4 regions of the Ruegeria sp. CK3 genome follow, and region 3 is predicted to be linked to each of the others. Evidence: riboswitches for the same ligand, from Rfam matches in the RefSeq annotation. Region 3 holds a riboswitch; each other region holds the start of a gene.
The links. Region 3 has a riboswitch for cobalamin ahead of ACR0C3_RS07445 (hypothetical protein). Riboswitches for the same ligand answer to the same signal wherever they lie in the genome.
Positions count from the first base shown of each region.

Region 1: it holds a riboswitch for cobalamin, as region 3 does, so the genes downstream of both, ACR0C3_RS05770 (DUF1636 family protein) here and ACR0C3_RS07445 (hypothetical protein) in region 3, are expected to answer to the same signal.
Region 2: it holds a riboswitch for cobalamin, as region 3 does, so the genes downstream of both, ACR0C3_RS14010 (DUF4198 domain-containing protein) here and ACR0C3_RS07445 (hypothetical protein) in region 3, are expected to answer to the same signal.
Region 4: it holds a riboswitch for cobalamin, as region 3 does, so the genes downstream of both, ACR0C3_RS16145 (DUF1636 family protein) here and ACR0C3_RS07445 (hypothetical protein) in region 3, are expected to answer to the same signal.

Region 1 covers NZ_JBQFPV010000003.1:333,228-337,168, reverse strand. The annotation lists gene ACR0C3_RS05790 (carbohydrate kinase family protein) at 1-94, shown strand, start outside; gene ACR0C3_RS05785 (D-lyxose/D-mannose family sugar isomerase) at 113-778, shown strand; gene ACR0C3_RS05780 (hypothetical protein) at 929-1,120, shown strand; gene ACR0C3_RS05775 (hypothetical protein) at 1,117-1,605, shown strand; cobalamin riboswitch at 1,641-1,844, shown strand; gene ACR0C3_RS05770 (DUF1636 family protein) at 1,903-2,298, shown strand; gene ACR0C3_RS05765 (ABC transporter ATP-binding protein) at 2,295-3,071, shown strand; gene ACR0C3_RS05760 (ABC transporter substrate-binding protein) at 3,084-3,941, shown strand, end outside.
Region 2 covers NZ_JBQFPV010000008.1:248,216-252,156, forward strand. The annotation lists gene fabB (beta-ketoacyl-ACP synthase I) at 1-263, shown strand, start outside; gene ACR0C3_RS13995 (enoyl-ACP reductase FabI) at 269-1,060, shown strand; gene ACR0C3_RS14000 (hypothetical protein) at 1,120-1,299, shown strand; gene ACR0C3_RS14005 (FKBP-type peptidyl-prolyl cis-trans isomerase) at 1,312-1,740, opposite strand; cobalamin riboswitch at 1,990-2,191, shown strand; gene ACR0C3_RS14010 (DUF4198 domain-containing protein) at 2,320-3,105, shown strand; gene cbiM (cobalt transporter CbiM) at 3,112-3,723, shown strand; gene ACR0C3_RS14020 (cobalt ABC transporter permease) at 3,720-3,941, shown strand, end outside.
Region 3 covers NZ_JBQFPV010000004.1:318,262-322,202, forward strand. The annotation lists gene ACR0C3_RS07435 (DNA polymerase III subunit gamma/tau) at 1-1,086, opposite strand, end outside; gene ACR0C3_RS07440 (phosphatase domain-containing protein) at 1,256-1,759, shown strand; gene ACR0C3_RS07445 (hypothetical protein) at 1,756-2,163, opposite strand; cobalamin riboswitch at 2,251-2,472, opposite strand; gene ACR0C3_RS07450 (alpha/beta hydrolase family protein) at 2,632-3,489, shown strand; gene rsgA (ribosome small subunit-dependent GTPase A) at 3,533-3,941, opposite strand, start outside.
Region 4 covers NZ_JBQFPV010000010.1:63,870-67,810, reverse strand. The annotation lists tRNA gene ACR0C3_RS16155 (tRNA-Cys) at 1-52, shown strand, start outside; gene ACR0C3_RS16150 (NAD(P)-dependent oxidoreductase) at 92-1,162, opposite strand; cobalamin riboswitch at 1,189-1,392, shown strand; gene ACR0C3_RS16145 (DUF1636 family protein) at 1,476-1,856, shown strand; gene cobW (cobalamin biosynthesis protein CobW) at 1,853-2,908, shown strand; gene cobN (cobaltochelatase subunit CobN) at 2,914-3,941, shown strand, end outside.

The DNA.
Region 1 (3,941 bases), on a different contig from region 3:
TGCGCTACGTGACGCTTTAACCTTGGGCGCAGAGGTGGCTGCCGTCACCGTCTCGCGCGCCGGAGCAAATCCGCCCTGGTCGCATGAATTATAGCCCTACGAAGAGTCCAAGATGAAACGATCCGAAATCAACCGTATCAAGACCGAAGCCCAGGCATTCATTAGTTCATTTGGTGCCGTTCTGCCGCCTTTCGCAGATTGGACACCTGACCAGATGCGCAGCGCCCAGGCGGACAGTATTCGTGCCCATGGGCTAGGTTGGGATATCACCGACTACGGTCAAGGCAAGTTTGATGAACTTGGGTTGTTTCTGTTCACCCTGCGCAACGGTAACGTCAGCGATCTGAGCCGGGGGCGCGGTATGCTCTATGCCGAAAAACTGCTGATCTCTCGCGACAAACAGCTATCGCCGATGCATCGCCATATCGTCAAAGCCGAGGACATCATCAACCGTGGGGGCGGCGATCTAGTTATGGAAATCTATGCGTCGGACCCCGATGGCGGTATCGACCGCGATAACGCGGTCACCGTTCCAAGCGATGCCTGCCCTGTCACCATACAGCCCGGAGAGCATCTGCGCCTGAAGCCAGGTCAGAGCGTGACCTTGATGCCCGGCGTCTGGCACGCCTTTTGGGCGGAAGGTGCGGATTGTTTGATTGGCGAAGTCTCAACCGTGAATGACGACCGGACGGACAACGTATTCGAAGACCCGATCCCCCGCTTTGCAACAATAGAAGAAGACACAGCCCCGGATTTCCTGTTGGTTGCCGACTACTGACTTCATTAAGACTTTCGCGCTTGTATTTTCTGACTGTTTTTGTCAGTTAACGGCTGACCCAGTCAGATTCCGTTGGAATCATCGCCCGGTCCCAATTTTGCGACCGAAAGATAACCTGACATGCGAAAATCCCTCGCCGACCTGTTGGCCATGGACGCCGTTGCCAGCCGCTATGGCTGCGCATTGAAACCAAAACTGAGGCAGGCGATCGAGGCTGATCTCACTTTTCCAGCTCGCGCCGCATCGCCGCGCCCTGAAACGCCGGTTGATCCCAACACACTTCCGTTAAACGTCCACCCATTGGTTGCGAAAACCCTCAAACCCAAAAGGGAACGCGCATGAAACACTCGGCATCCAACCACACATTGCCATTCACCGATTTTGACGGTTTCGAACGCGGTTTGCTGCCTGTCATTCGGCACTTCATCCTTAGCTTCACCGAGCCGGAAACGCAGGCTTGGCAACATGCTTTCACGGTCGCAACCGAACGCTGGGGGCGTGATCAGGAGCTGGTTCTGGCACATCTGGTCTTCAAAATCATCAAGGCCACGCTACGCACCCGCCCTTTGGGTCTGGTCTTCAACGACCCGCTTTGTGTTGAAAAACGGCACGAACTGACATGTGAGGAGCACGCCCTGCTCCGGATGCTGCATCACATGCGCCGCGACGAAACTCCAGCAGCGCGCGATGCCTTGAACGAATTGACCGGAGGCTACCCGGACGCGCACCTGATACAGGCCGGTTTGACCTTGGCCAGCCAGTTCCCAACAAGTGTCGTCCGACCGGGCCAACCCGCCCGCAGGCCAACCCTGCGCGTGGTCCATTAGCGCGATTCCGGCGCTTGACAAGAGGAGCGCGAGCAGACTAGCTGCTCTGGATGGTTCCCTACGGTCTGTGCCTGAGGGATGAAAATGGGAATACGGTGCGGCCCAAAGGCCAATGCCGTGACTGCCCCCGCAACTGTAAGCGGAGAGCGACGCCACAGAACCACTGGCCCCTAAGGTCGGGAAGGTTGGCCGAGCAACGACCCGCAAGTCAGGAGACCTGCCATCACAGATTAACCAACCCGGGGCGGGGTGTCCCGGAAGGAGGCTCGATGGCACATCTGCGTGCTGATGCAATTCATGGCTTTTGCCTTCACTTGGCTTTTGTTCAAGTCGGCCACCCGTGCCGTGGCTGATCATTTCGTCCTGATATGCGGCACGTGCAAAGGGCCGATCCCTGCGCATGAGGCGAAAGAAGCGTTGGACGGCCAGCTGCCCGAGGGGTTCTCGACACGTCTGATCGAATGTATGGCCGGGTGCGACCGCCCGATGACGGTCGGGCTGCAGGCCAAGGGCAAGGCGCAATATCTGTTTGGCGATATTCAATCCCCTGCCGATCTGAGCGCTTTGGCTGAGTTCGCCCATCAATTCCGCGACAGCGAGGATGGCTGGACCAGCGCCTCTACCCGTCCCTTGGCGCTCTATACCAAAACCCTGTCGCGCATGCCCTGCCTGCTATCGGAGGACACGGCATGAGCTTTCTGGTCGCTGAAAACCTAGAATACTACGCCCTGAACGGCGATGTTCTGCTGCGCGACACCTCGTTCACGCTTGAGGAAGGCGCGATATTGGCCGTTGCTGGCCCGAACGGAGCCGGCAAGACGACGCTGCTCAACCTCTTGTGCGGGGTCGCAAAGCTGGCGCTGGGGGATGTGCGCATTCAGGGGCAAAGCCTGCGGAAACTGTCGTCGCTGGAACGGGCCAGACGGATTGCCGTTGTCGGCCAGCAGGAAATACCCGACGGGCGGCTGCAACTGCGCGATTATGTGGCCCTTGGACAAATCCCGATCAGGGCCGACAAATCCGCCGAAGCTCTTAAAACGGACCTGCAGCGCGTATTAGACACCACCGAACTGTCCCATCTGGCTGGTAAACAGATGGCAAAACTGTCCGGCGGAGAGCGTCAGCGCGCCCATATCGCACGGGCTTTGGCGCAGAACCCCTCGCTGCTGTTTTTGGACGAACCGACCAACCATCTGGACCCGGATGCCAAGGGGCACATGCTGTCTCTGGTGGCCGAGTTGGGTGTGACGGTTGTGATGATCGTCCACGATCTGGTCATGATCCCCGAATTCGCCAGCCACGTCGCCCTGATGAAGAACGCACAGCTTACGGCCTTCGGCCCGGTCGCCGAGGTTCTTACGCCAGACCGCGTGCGCGAGACTTTTGGTGTTGACTATTTGTGTTTCCAGCACGAAGGACGCGTGATCCCCGCGCTGGACATCCGAAAACGAAAGCTTTCATCTTAACAGGAGAGATTGATGAAACTGAAACTTTTGTCCGCTGCGGTACTAAGCGCACTGGCGGGCAGCGCTGCCGCGCAAGAGATCACCGTCGACAATTGCGGTGAACCTTTGGTGTTCGACACCAAGCCCGAGCGGATCGTAGTTCATGACATGAACATGACCGACATGGCCTTTGCACTGGGTCTTCAGGACAGCATCGTTGGTCTGACTGGCATCACTGGCTGGTACAAGACCAGCCCCGATTTCGACGCGCAACGCGGTGACATTCCCGAACTCGCTCCGAAATACCCGACGGTCGAGAACCTCGTCGCGGTTGAACCCGACATGTTCTTCGCCGGTTGGTATTACGGCATGAAGCCCGGAGGTGATGTAACCCCAGACACGCTAGAGCCCTTTGGCATCAAGACCATGGTGCTGACCGAAAGCTGCATCCACCTGAACAAAGACCGCCCCGAAGCCAGCATGGACCTGCTGTTTGATGACGTACTGCGTCTGGGCACTGTCATGCAGGTCGAAGACAAGGCGAACGCGCTGGTCTCGGGCTGGAAAGACCAACTGGCCGCAATCGAAGCCAAAACCGCCGATCTGGAAAAACCCCGTGTCTTCCTGCTGGACAGCCCGGCCGATGCGCCCTTTACCGCAGGCAAATATGCCATTCCCGACGCGATGATCGCAGCGGCTGGCGGCGTCAACGTTACCCATGACATGGACACTAGCTGGGGCCGCACCTCGTGGGAGGCTGTCGCCGCCTCGAACCCCGAATTCCTTGTCCTGCTGGACTATCAAACCGGCAACGGCGCGGCGGATACCTTCAAGTTCCTGCAGGAACACCCGGTGATGTCGCAGACCGATGCAGTCAAGAACGAGCGCTGG
Region 2 (3,941 bases), on a different contig from region 3:
TGCCTCCGATCTCGTCCACCAAGTCGATGACCGGGCACGCACAGGGCGCGGCTGGCGCGCTTGAGGCGATCTTCTGCCTGCTTATGCTGGACAATGATTTCATAACGCCGTCGATCAATGTCGACACACTAGCCGAAGGCATCCAGCCCGGTGAAATTGCAACTCAAGTGGTTGAAAATGCGGGTTTGGATTCGGTCATGACCAACAGCTTCGGCTTTGGCGGCACGAACGGATCCATGATCCTGTCAAAGTATAACGGGTGAAAGAGATGTCGGAAGTTCTAAAAGGGAAACGCGGCCTGATCATGGGCGTCGCCAATGACCGGTCGATTGCCTGGGGTATCTCGAAAGCGATGCATGAAGCAGGGGCTGAGCTGGCCTTCACCTATCAGGGCGGTGCGTTCGGAAAGCGTCTGCAGCCATTGGCAGAAAGCCTTGGCAGCGATTTCATGGTTGATGCCGATGTCACGGACGACGCCTCGCTGGACCGCGCTTTTGGCGAGTTGGGCGAACGCTGGCCCACCATCGACTTTGTTGTCCACGCGATCGCCTACTCGGACAAAAACGAGCTGACAGGCCGGTTCCTGAACACCACACGAGCCAATTTCAAGCACTCAATGGATGTGTCGGCCTACTCGTTCATTGAGGTCGCCCGCCGCGCCTATCCGCTGATGAAGGACAATGGCGGCTCACTGCTGACGCTGACCTATCAGGGCTCGAATCGCGTGGTTCCGAATTACAACGTCATGGGCGTCGCCAAAGCCGCGCTGGAATCGGCGACACGCTATCTTGCCAACGACCTCGGCCCTGAAGGCATCCGTGTGAACGCGATTTCGCCCGGCCCGATGAAGACCCTGGCCGGGGCTGCAATCGGCGGAGCGCGCAAGACCTACAAATTCTGCGACCAGAATGCGCCGATGCGCTCGAACGCTACGCTTGAGGCCGTTGGCGGCACAGCGGTTTACCTGACCTCGGATGCGGGGGCTTGCACCTCGGGCGAGATCATCAGGGTGGATGGCGGTTTCCACGTGCTTGGAATGCCACAGCCGGATTTCATGTGACCATATCTTTCCCAGACGCCGCCAAGATTTGACCATCTTTCGGCGTCAGGGATATGGGCATGAGCAAAACCGACCAGATCCTTGCCAGCAATACGCGTGGCACCCAGACCAGACGGAAAACGGGGTTCCTAAGCCCCCGCGCCCGTTTTCTGCTTTTAACGCTGACCACATTGCTGGTGTTGTTCGTGTTCTTCACGCAACCGCAGGTCCGTGCAGCGCTTGACGGGCTTTGGGGCTAAGACCTCAAGCCTTCAGTTCACCGAGACAACCTCAATATCGAAGATCAGGTCCTGCCCGGCCAGCGGGTGATTGGCGTCCAGCGTCACCGTGGCCTCGTTCGCCTCGACAACCGTTACCGGCAGCGCCTGACCATCGGGGGTCTGCATCTGCAACTGGGTTCCCGGCTCTAGTGGGATATCATCCGGAACACCCTCACGCGGGATGTCCTGCCGCATCGCCGGGTTGATCGGGCCATAGGCGTCGACACAGGCAATCTCGACCCGCTTCTTGTCACCAACCGCCAGTCCTGGCATCGCACTGTCCAGGCCGGGTATGATCTGGCCCGAACCGACAACAAATTCCAAAGGATCGCGCCCGTCCGAGCTGTCAAAGACGGTCTCGTCTAGCAGCGTGCCGGTATAGTGGATGCGAACTGTGTCGCCTTGTTTGATCTCGGACATTGGGCCTCCGGGGCTTGTGGGGAATTGGGCGCCGAACACAAGCGCGCTACGCCGGAGTCTGACGCGGCGCAGGATGCATGCATCTGATTCTGATGTCCAGATTGCGGTGCAGGCATGCGCGTCCTCTTGTCGTCGCTTACACACGTGCCTTCAATACCGAGCGGGCAGAACAGGAACATCCGCTCCTATCGACAAGATGTTATCGCTACAGTCTTAAATAGAGATTGACCGGTGATGGGAATCTCTGCCATCAGCGTCCTCATGTCCGGTTCCGGGTTCGCCCGGAGAAAAGGGAATGCGGTGCGGGGAATTCTGATCCACCCAATGCCGCAACTGCCCCCGCAACTGTAGGCGGTGAGCAGGGCTGACACGCCACTGGGGTCCACCCGGGAAGGCCAGCCCCATGCTTTGACCCGCGAGTCAGGAGACCTGCCGGATATGCACCCTCGGAAGGGGTGTGTCACCGATGCCGGGGTGTGCATTGGGCCGATACCCTCATTTTGGGTAAATGGCTCCGTTCGTCCCGATATCAAGCAAGAAACGTGCCGGGGTTGGCACGAAGGACGAAGGAAAGACCTTGTGAAGAAATTATTTTGCACGGCTGCGGCTGCGCTGGCGATTCCAGCGATGGCGCACGCACATTTTCTGCTGGAATACACCACGGACACACTGATCGAGGCGCCGGGCGACGTGCCGGTCAAGCTGATCTTCTGGCACCCGTTTGAAAACGGCCATGTCATGGATCTGGACAAGCCGCAGGAATTCTACGTGATCCACAATGGCGAAAAGACCGACCTGTTGGACACGCTGGAGCCCATCCGGTTTTCGAGCCCCGAAAACGAAGGCGCGGCCTTTCAAGGTTCTGTCCCGGTCAAGCGTTCGGGCGACTATGTGATGGTCACCGTGCCTCAGCCCTATTACGAAGAGGCCGAAGATATCTATATCCAGCAGATCACCAAGGCGTTCCTGAACCGCAACGAATTGCCGACCGACTGGATGAACCCCGCAGGTCTGGCGACCGAGATCGTGCCGCTGAACAAGCCCTACAACATCATCGCAGGCTCGACCTTCACCGGTCAGGTTCTAGCAAATGGCGAACCGGTTGCCGGCGCTGAGATCGAGATCGAATACATGGCCGCCAAACCCAGCTTTGACAGCCAAGCTTCGTCCGAGCCTACCGTTTCGCCGATGCCCGGAGGCGCTGTTGTCGCCATTTCCGACGCCAATGGCTATTTCTCCTTCGGTGTGCCGAAAGCCGGATACTGGGGCTTTGCCGCGCTGGGTTCTGGTCCGGAGACCGAACATGAAGGCAAAGAGCTGAGCCAGGACTCGGTGATCTGGATCCGCGCCTGGGACATGGAGTAACCCCCGATGCACATCGTCGACGGAGCCCTATCCAACCCGGTCGTCATCGGCGGAGCAGTTGCCGCCGCTGGTGGGGTTGCCATGGGCCTCAGGTCGCTGGATCTGGACCGCATCCCCACGGCAGGGGTGCTAGCGGCCAGTTTCTTCGTGGCCTCTCTGATCCACGTGCCGATCGGGCCGTCGTCGGTGCATCTTATTCTCAACGGTCTGGCCGGGCTTCTGCTCGGCTGGGCCGCCTTCCCGGCCCTGTTTGTGGGTCTGCTATTGCAGGCCGTTTTCTTTGGCTTCGGCGGGCTGACGGTGCTGGGGATCAACACGCTCAACATCGCCTTTCCGGCCGTACTGGCGGGGCTGCTGTTCCGGCCCCTGATTGGGCGTGGTTCACCTGTTCATGGCGCGATCTGGGGCGGCATTGGCGGCGCCTTTGCCATTGCAGCCACGACCGTCATGGTGGGCAATTCATTGGCCCTTTCAGGGGACGAATTCCTCCCTGCCGCCAAGCTGGTCTTCTTTGCCCACATCCCGGTTATGATAGTCGAGGCCGTCCTGACCGGATTTGCCGTTCTTCTCGCGCGAAAAGTCAAACCTGAACTGTTCCTGACAAGGCCCGCCACATGAGAAAGATTGCGCTCATCCTGGCCCTATGCGCGGCCCCTCTGCCCGCGCTGGCCCATAAGGTGATTGCCGGAGTCTTTGCGTCCGGCGATGCGATCGAAGGGGAAATCGGCTTCTCCAACGGCACCATGGCGACCGATACCGAGGTTGTCGTGACCGATCCAAACGGGGTCGAGCTGGGTCGGGCCACGACCGACGCAGACGGGTTCTTCATCTACACG
Region 3 (3,941 bases):
GGCAGCCATCATGGCGTTGGGGGCGGCTGAAACTTCCTCAAGCGCTTTCAACAGCATCTGCCACATCCGAGTCAGTACCCGCATGGGGAGGGCCTCAGCCATCTGCTGGCCCCGGGCGCGTTCATCCGGGGAAACTGTAGGGTCTTCGGCTGCGTCCGGAGTGATCTTTACAACAGAGACCCAATGAGTGATTTCGGCCAGATCACGCAGCACGGCCAGTGGATCAGCCCCTTCGGCGTATTGGCCACCAAGCTCGGTCAGCGCCCCAGCTGCATCGCCCCGCAGGATCATGTCCATGAGATCCAGAACCCGGCCACGATCCGCCAGGCCCAGCATCGCGCGTACTTGATCTGCCGTCGTCTCTCCGGCCCCGTGTGAGATCGCCTGATCCAGCAATGAGGTCGCGTCGCGAGCAGATCCCTCGGCAGCACGGGTGATCAGCGCCAGCGCATCCTCGGCAATCTCTGCGCTCTCAGCTGAGGCGATCTTGCGCAGCAGGCCGATCATATCCTCGGGCTCGATCCTACGTAGGTCGAAGCGTTGGCAGCGCGACAGAACCGTGACGGGAACCTTGCGAATCTCAGTTGTGGCGAAGATGAACTTCACGTGCGCGGGAGGTTCTTCAAGCGTCTTGAGCAGCGCGTTGAAGGCGCTGGTCGACAGCATGTGGACTTCATCGATGATGTAGATCTTGTAGCGGGCCGAGGCGGCGCGATAGCGAACACTATCGATAATCTCGCGAATATCATTCACGCCGGTGCGGCTGGCGGCGTCCATCTCCATGACGTCGACATGACGACCTTCCATGATGGCGACGCAGTGCTCACATTGGCCGCAAGGCTCGGTCGTGGGCCCGCCAGTTCCATCCGGTCCGATACAGTTCATGCCTTTCGCAATGATCCGTGCGGTCGTGGTTTTACCGGTTCCGCGAATGCCTGTCATGACAAAGGCTTGCGCGATGCGATCCGCCTCGAACGCGTTTTTGAGCGTGCGGACCATCGCATCCTGACCCACCAGATCGGCAAAGGTTTCCGGGCGGTATTTTCGGGCGAGAACCTGATAGGCGGGGCTGTCTGAGTCGGTCATGTCTGCTCTGGCGGATTCGGAACGTCACTGCAGCGTAGAGGCCCGCGCCGCCCGCGTCCACATGAGTTGCAGAACGATTTTGTTTTGGAAACTGGCGCGTCAGGGGTACACTCTGCAGATTGTGAATCAAGCCTAAAGTCAGGATCAACGCTTCCGGGGGGATGCTGTCATGACGAATTTGGTCATTCATGCTTTGCAAGTGGGCGGGGGCACACTTGCCCTAACGTCGATGCCGGGAAAGGGCGGCGACTATGCTGGCGACCTTGAAACGATTGGAGATTGGAGGCCGGGCCTTGTGCTGTCGATGACAACCGAGGCCGAGCTGGTCCAGTTCGGAGCCCGCGATTTTGGCCGCGACGTTCAGGGTCGCGCCAGCCGCTGGGTGCATCTGCCGATTCAGGATTTCGGCGTGCCACCGTCAGAGGTTGATGCGCAATGGCCCGATGTCAGTGCCGCGGCGCGTCAGGCTTTGTCTGGCGGAGGGCGCGTGCTTGTCCATTGTCAGGGCGGATGCGGTCGCTCCGGCATGGTGGTGCTTAGGTTGATGATCGAATGCGGCGAGGCTCCAACCCAAGCACTGGACCGGTTGCGCAAGCTGCGCCCCTGCGCAGTCGAAACCGATGCACAGAAGCACTGGGCCACCTTGCCCGCCCGAGCTTTGGCGGATTCTTAAGCCGACAGTTGCAGTTCCGCCGGGGCCGGTTTGCGTGGCGCAATCACTGATGCCTCGAGCATGGCGCAGGGCAGGGAAGTCATGGCTGCGGCAGGCAGGCTGCTCGTGTCGGTACCGAACATCAAATCGGCATAGAGATCGAGGACCTCACTGTCGGCATCAGGGTCCGCTCCGCAATAGACCCGCACCTGAGACTGGCTGGCCCGAAACCGGGCGTGGCAGCCGTCCGTGCAATGGGTCAGGTCGCTGCTGCCTTCTATTTCGAAATCCGATGTGGTCGCCGGACCGGCTTGGTCCAGCGCGTCAACCATCGAACGCGCCAGCCGTGCAAGTGCAGGGCATGTCTTGCCGGTATGTTGGCAGATGGTTGCTGAGAACCTATGTGTCTTCGTCTTCCAGATCATCCTGCGCCCTCCGCGCGGTGGACAGGGGCTGGGATCAGGTGGGGCAGATAGGGTCTGTCACGGCCTGCCCGGACACCCCGCCCGAGTTTGGGTTATGTTGACGATGGCAGGTCTCCTGACTTGCGGGTCATCGCTTTGCCGACCTTCCCGGCCTTTCGGCCAGTGGCTCTTCGACATCGCTCACCGCTTACAGTTGCGGGGGCAGTCGCGGACTTGGTTCATCCCGAGCGAGCCGGGTAAAACCGCACCGTGTTCCCTTTTCATCCCGACCTCTTGCGAAAGCCGGGAACCATCGCACCATCGCTAGCGTTCAAAACCATTTTGAGTCAAGTTGAACTTTCTGCGCTGCGGAATGCGGATCCGCAAAGTGGACGCGTGGTCAAGCTGGATCGCAGTTGACTTACATGGGCTGTCTGGGGTCAAGTTGCAATATGAACTCATCAGTTCAGTTTTCCACCGAGGATACCCATGTTGGATTCAAACCATACTGTGCTGATCGAAGATGTTCAGATCCCGGTGGGGGATGGCGCCCTGTCCGGGCGAATCTACCGGCCCGTGGCGCAGCCCGAAACCGTAGTGGTGGTCAACAGCGCGACGGGAGTTCCGCGTGACTACTACAAGCATTTCGCACAGTGGTTGGCGTCGGATCGGGATATCGCCTGTCTGATCTATGACTTCCGGGAATTCGGTCATTCGAAATCGGGGCCGCAACGTCGGTCGAAAATCTCAATGGCCGATTGGGCGTTGCAGGACATGCCCGCGGCGCGGGCCGAGATGCGCCGCCGATTCCCGCTGGCGCAGCAGTGGTCGGTTGGTCATTCGCTTGGAGGGATGCTGGGGCCGGTTCAACCGGATATCGACAAGATTGATCGCATGATCTGCGTCTGTTCCGGCCTTGTGAAATTGGGTGATCACCCTTGGCCGTACCGCGCTCTGGCCGGGTTGTTCTGGTATGGGCATGTGCCTCTGGTCGTGCGCGGCCTGGGGTATTTGCCGGGCAAGGCACTTGGGTTTGGATCAGACCTACCGCCTAAGGTCTATTGGCAATGGCGCAAGTGGTGCACCGCACCGCAAAGCTATCTGCCCGAGATGGGAGACACCCTGCCGCAAGCTACATGGAAAGAGGCTAACGTTCCCGTCGACCTGTTTGCCTTCACGGATGATGAGATGGTCCCCGAGGCCGCCGTTTGGCGGTTGGCCGAACTATACGGGCCGAAGGCACGCCGCCACCTTTTGTCGCCAGAAGAATTCGGCGTTCCGGAAATCGGCCATATCGGTGTGTTTGCCCGCCGCAATGCGGCAGTCTGGCCCCGATTGATCGCTTGATGGGGGACGTCGGCGAACCGGCGCCCCTTTTTCAGCCCGTGTTTTAATCGCCGCGCCGCGCGGATTTTCCGTGCATCGCCGACCGGACCATCTTGCCGAAAGCCCTGTCGCGTGCCCGCGCCTCGGCCACGGTCTCAGAGTTGCGCTGATCCTCGCGCCTCAGCTTGCGCCAGCGTTCCAACCGATCTGCATCCAGCGTGCCTTTTTCTATCGCCGCTTGCACTGCGCAACCGGGCTCGGCCTCATGCTGGCAATCCGAGAACCGACAGGTTTGGGCCAGTTCTAGAATGTCCGAGAACACTTCGTCCACCCCGTCCTGCGCATCGAGCAGGCGCAAGGCGCGCATGCCGGGGGTGTCGACGAGCCAACCGCCGTTTTGCATCGGATGCAAGGCGCGAGACGTCGTGGTGTGACGGCCTCGGGCGTCATCCTCGCGGATTGCGGCTGTTGCC
Region 4 (3,941 bases), on a different contig from region 3:
GCAGCGGATTGCAAATCCGTGTACACCGGTTCGATTCCGGTACTCGCCTCCACATCCCACTCCTCTAAATATAGTCTACAGAAATCAGTTTTCAGGAGGAACGCCCCTGAGGCACGACTTCGTACCCTGGTTCTTCCGGCTCATCGTCCTGCATTTCCGTAGGAAAACCCGGTGCGCGAATGTCCAAGCCGGTGGCTTCTTCAAGGCGTTTGATGATGTTTGGCGACAGCTCACGCTCGCCAAACCGGGCGATGCCATCCTCAAAGATCTTGATCATCACCGGATTGATTTCCAAAGGAACACCGGCGCGGTCGGCGACGTCCTGAAACAGGCCGATATCCTTTTTCACCAAGTCCATCGTAAACGAAATATCGCGCGAACCGTTCAAGATCACCTGGCTTTCGGTTTCGTGCACGAACGATGTCCCTGACGAAATCTTGATGGCCTCATAGGTGGTGTTCAAATCCATCCCGGCAGCCTTGGCGGTGACCAACGCTTCAGCACAGGTGATTAGGTTGGCCGTGGCCAGATAGTTGGTCAGTACCTTCAGAACCGAGGCCGAGCCGAGCTCTCCGGTGTGCAGAACACGCCGACCCATGGTGGTCAGGAAGGGCAGAATGCGCTCGAACGTGTCGCGATCGCAGCCAGCGAAGATCGAGATATTGCCCGTCGCCGCGCGGTGACAGCCACCCGAGACAGGGCAATCGACGGCGGCCCCTCCGCGCTCCAGAACCAATGCACCCAACCGCTTGACCTCGGCCTCGTCAGTGGTGGACATCTCCATCCAGATCTTTCCGGGACCAACCTCTGGCAACATCTCCTGCATCACCGCGTCCGAGGCCGCAGGCGACGGCAGGCAGGTGATCACGGCATCGCAATCGCGCATCATCTGGGCCGGGCTTTCAGCCGCTTTGGCCCCCTGCGCGACAAAGGCCTCGACCAGATCGGAACTCAGGTCATGAACTGTCAGATCGATTCCATTGCGCAGCAATGACCCCGACAGCTTGCCGCCCACATTCCCAAGCCCGATAAAACCTACTTTCATGGATTTCGCCTCCGTTTGCGATTTGAGGCCATGCGACCATGCATCGGCGTCCTGTTCATGCCGCCTAGCGACGCTGGCAGGTCGCTTTTCAACGTGCCGCAGCAGTCTGAGCTCCATCGCGCTTGACAAGCTGCAGGTGCGTGCCGCATGAGCCTCATGTTGGTGTCTGTGAGAACAGATGAAAAGGGAATGCGTCAACGGGTTTTCCGCCAAACGCAGCCGCCCCCGCGACCGTGACCGGAGAGGGTGCCCAAGCCACTGGCGCAAAGCCGGGAAGGTGGGACATCCGACAGAGGACAACTCTGACATCCGCAAGCCGGGAGACCTGCCAACGCCCGAAGATGAAACCGGACGGGGTGTTCCGGTGTCGGGTCAAGGGACCCGCATGAAACCCCGTCCCCCACGATGAGGATTTGGGGGGATGAGAGACATGACCGAGACCGCTCCGGTCGAATTGCTGGTTTGCACCACCTGTCGTCGCGGGCTGCCCGTTGAAGACGATGCGAAACGCCCCGGCACCCTGTTGCATAAGGCGCTTGAACAGGCGGACCTGCCGGAAGGGATTATCCTGAAAGCCGTGGAATGCTTGTCGAACTGCAACGAGGGCTGTTCCATCGTGCTGCGCGGCGGCCCGGATCGCTGGACCTTCGTTTATGAACATCTGAACGAAACAGACCATGTCGACGTGATCGTTGACGGCGCTACCAAGTACCTCGCGACCGAGGACGGCTTGGTCAAATGGCGCGAACGCCCCGAACATTTCCGCAAAAACTGCGCAGCCCGCATTCCCCCGATTGGAGCCCTGAAATGAGCAACTTGGAAAAACTCCCCGTCACCGTGATCACTGGCTTCTTGGGCTCGGGCAAAACGACTCTGGTGAAGCACCTGATGCAGAACCCGCAGGGCAAGCGTCTGGCGGTGGTGGTCAATGAGTTCGGCGATGTTGGCGTCGACGGCGATATTCTGAAGTCCTGCGCCATCCCGGATTGCCCAGCGGAGAACATCATGGAGCTGGCGAATGGCTGCATCTGCTGCACCGTGGCCGATGACTTCATCCCAACCATCGAAGCTCTGATGGCGCTGGAGCCGCGTCCCGATCACATCCTGATCGAAACCTCCGGCCTCGCCCTGCCCAAGCCACTGCTGAAGGCGTTCGACTGGCCCGATATCCGATCGAAAATCACCGTTGATGGCGTGATCGCGCTGGCCGATGCCGAGGCCGTCGCCGCTGGTCGCTTTGCGCCGAATGTCGAAGCGGTGGACGCTCAGCGCCTGGCCGACGATTCGATCGACCATGAAACGCCCCTATCCGAGGTGTTCGAGGATCAGATCTCCTGCGCCGACATCATCCTGCTGACCAAGCCCGATCTGGCCGGTCCCGAAGGCGTGGCCAAAGCGAAGGAGATCATCGCCGCCGAGGCCCCTCGTCCGCTGCCCGTGGTTGAGGTTGCCGAAGGTGCTGTGGATGTCCGCGTCGTTCTGGGTCTTGAGGCTGCAGCCGAGGATGACATGGACGCTCGTCCATCGCATCACGACGGTCACCACGATCACGAGCATGACGATTTCGAAAGCATCATCGTTGATCTGCCGGAACAGTCCGATCCTGCCGATCTGGTCGCCAAGATCGAACGTCTGGCCAATGAGCTGAACATCCTGCGCGTCAAAGGCTATGCCGCCGTTCAAGGCAAACCGATGCGCCTGCTGGTGCAGGCCGTTGGTGCCCGTGTGCGTCATCAATACGACCGCCCGTGGGAGCCCGGTGAAGACCGCCGCTCGCGCATGGTGGTGATCGCCGAGCATGACGACATCAAAGAAGCAGAAATCCGCGATATCCTTGCGGGTGTCACCGAGGCCGCCGAGTAAGCTCCATGCACGTCGTCTTCCGCGAAAGCCACGGGTTAGAAGAAACGGAAACCCCAACCGATCTGGGCCAAAGCCCGGCGGATTTGGTGGTACTGTCCTTCTCGGACAGCGACCTTGGCGCTTTCGCGGCGGGCTGGCATCGCGGTGGCGGGCCGGAGGGGCGTATGCCCACGATGCGGTTGGCGAACCTGACGGCGTTGAAGCATCCTCTGTCCGTCGACACCTATGTGGAACAGACGCTGGAGGGTGCCAAGGGCATTCTGATCCGTCTCATTGGCGGTGTGCCTTATTGGGCCTACGGGCTGCAGCAGGTTCTGTCACTTGCGCAGGCCAAGGGGATCGCGCTGGCCGTCCTTCCTGCCGACGGGCGTGAGGACACGCGGTTGGATGAATATTCCACCCTGCCCGTCTCGACCCTGCGCCGTCTGGCACATCTTTGCGACACCGGCGGTGAAGTCGCGGCACAGGCCGCTTTGGCGCAGATGGCATTGGCGGCGGGGCTTTACGCCGGCCCGGTTATGGGGGCTAAAACCCTGCCCGAATCTGGCGCGTGGTGTCCTGATCGCGGCGTGATTCCGGTTGAAACTGCCTTTTCGGACGACGCAAAACGTATCGTCGTCACGTTCTATCGCGCCTATCTAACCTCGGCAGATACCGCCCCTGTTGCCGCCGTGATCCGCAGCTTACGGGGTCGCGGGTTCGAGGCGGTGGGCCTATTCGCGCCCTCGCTCAAAGCACCTGCCGCCGCTGAATGGCTGCGTGACAACATCGTCGCTCTGAAGCCTTCGGCGATCATCAACGCCACCTCCTTCTCAGGCAAAGGCTCGTCGGGTACATCCCCTTTGGACGCGGCGGGCGTGCCGGTATTTCAGATGGCCCTCGCCACGTCCCGCCGCAAGGCTTGGGCCGAGGCGGAACGCGGCCTCTCCCCCGCCGATCTCGCCATGCATGTGGTGCTGCCCGAAGTGGACGGGCGTATTTCGGCGGGCATTGCCTCGTTCAAGGAGCCTGGCAAGCGCGATCCGCATCTGGA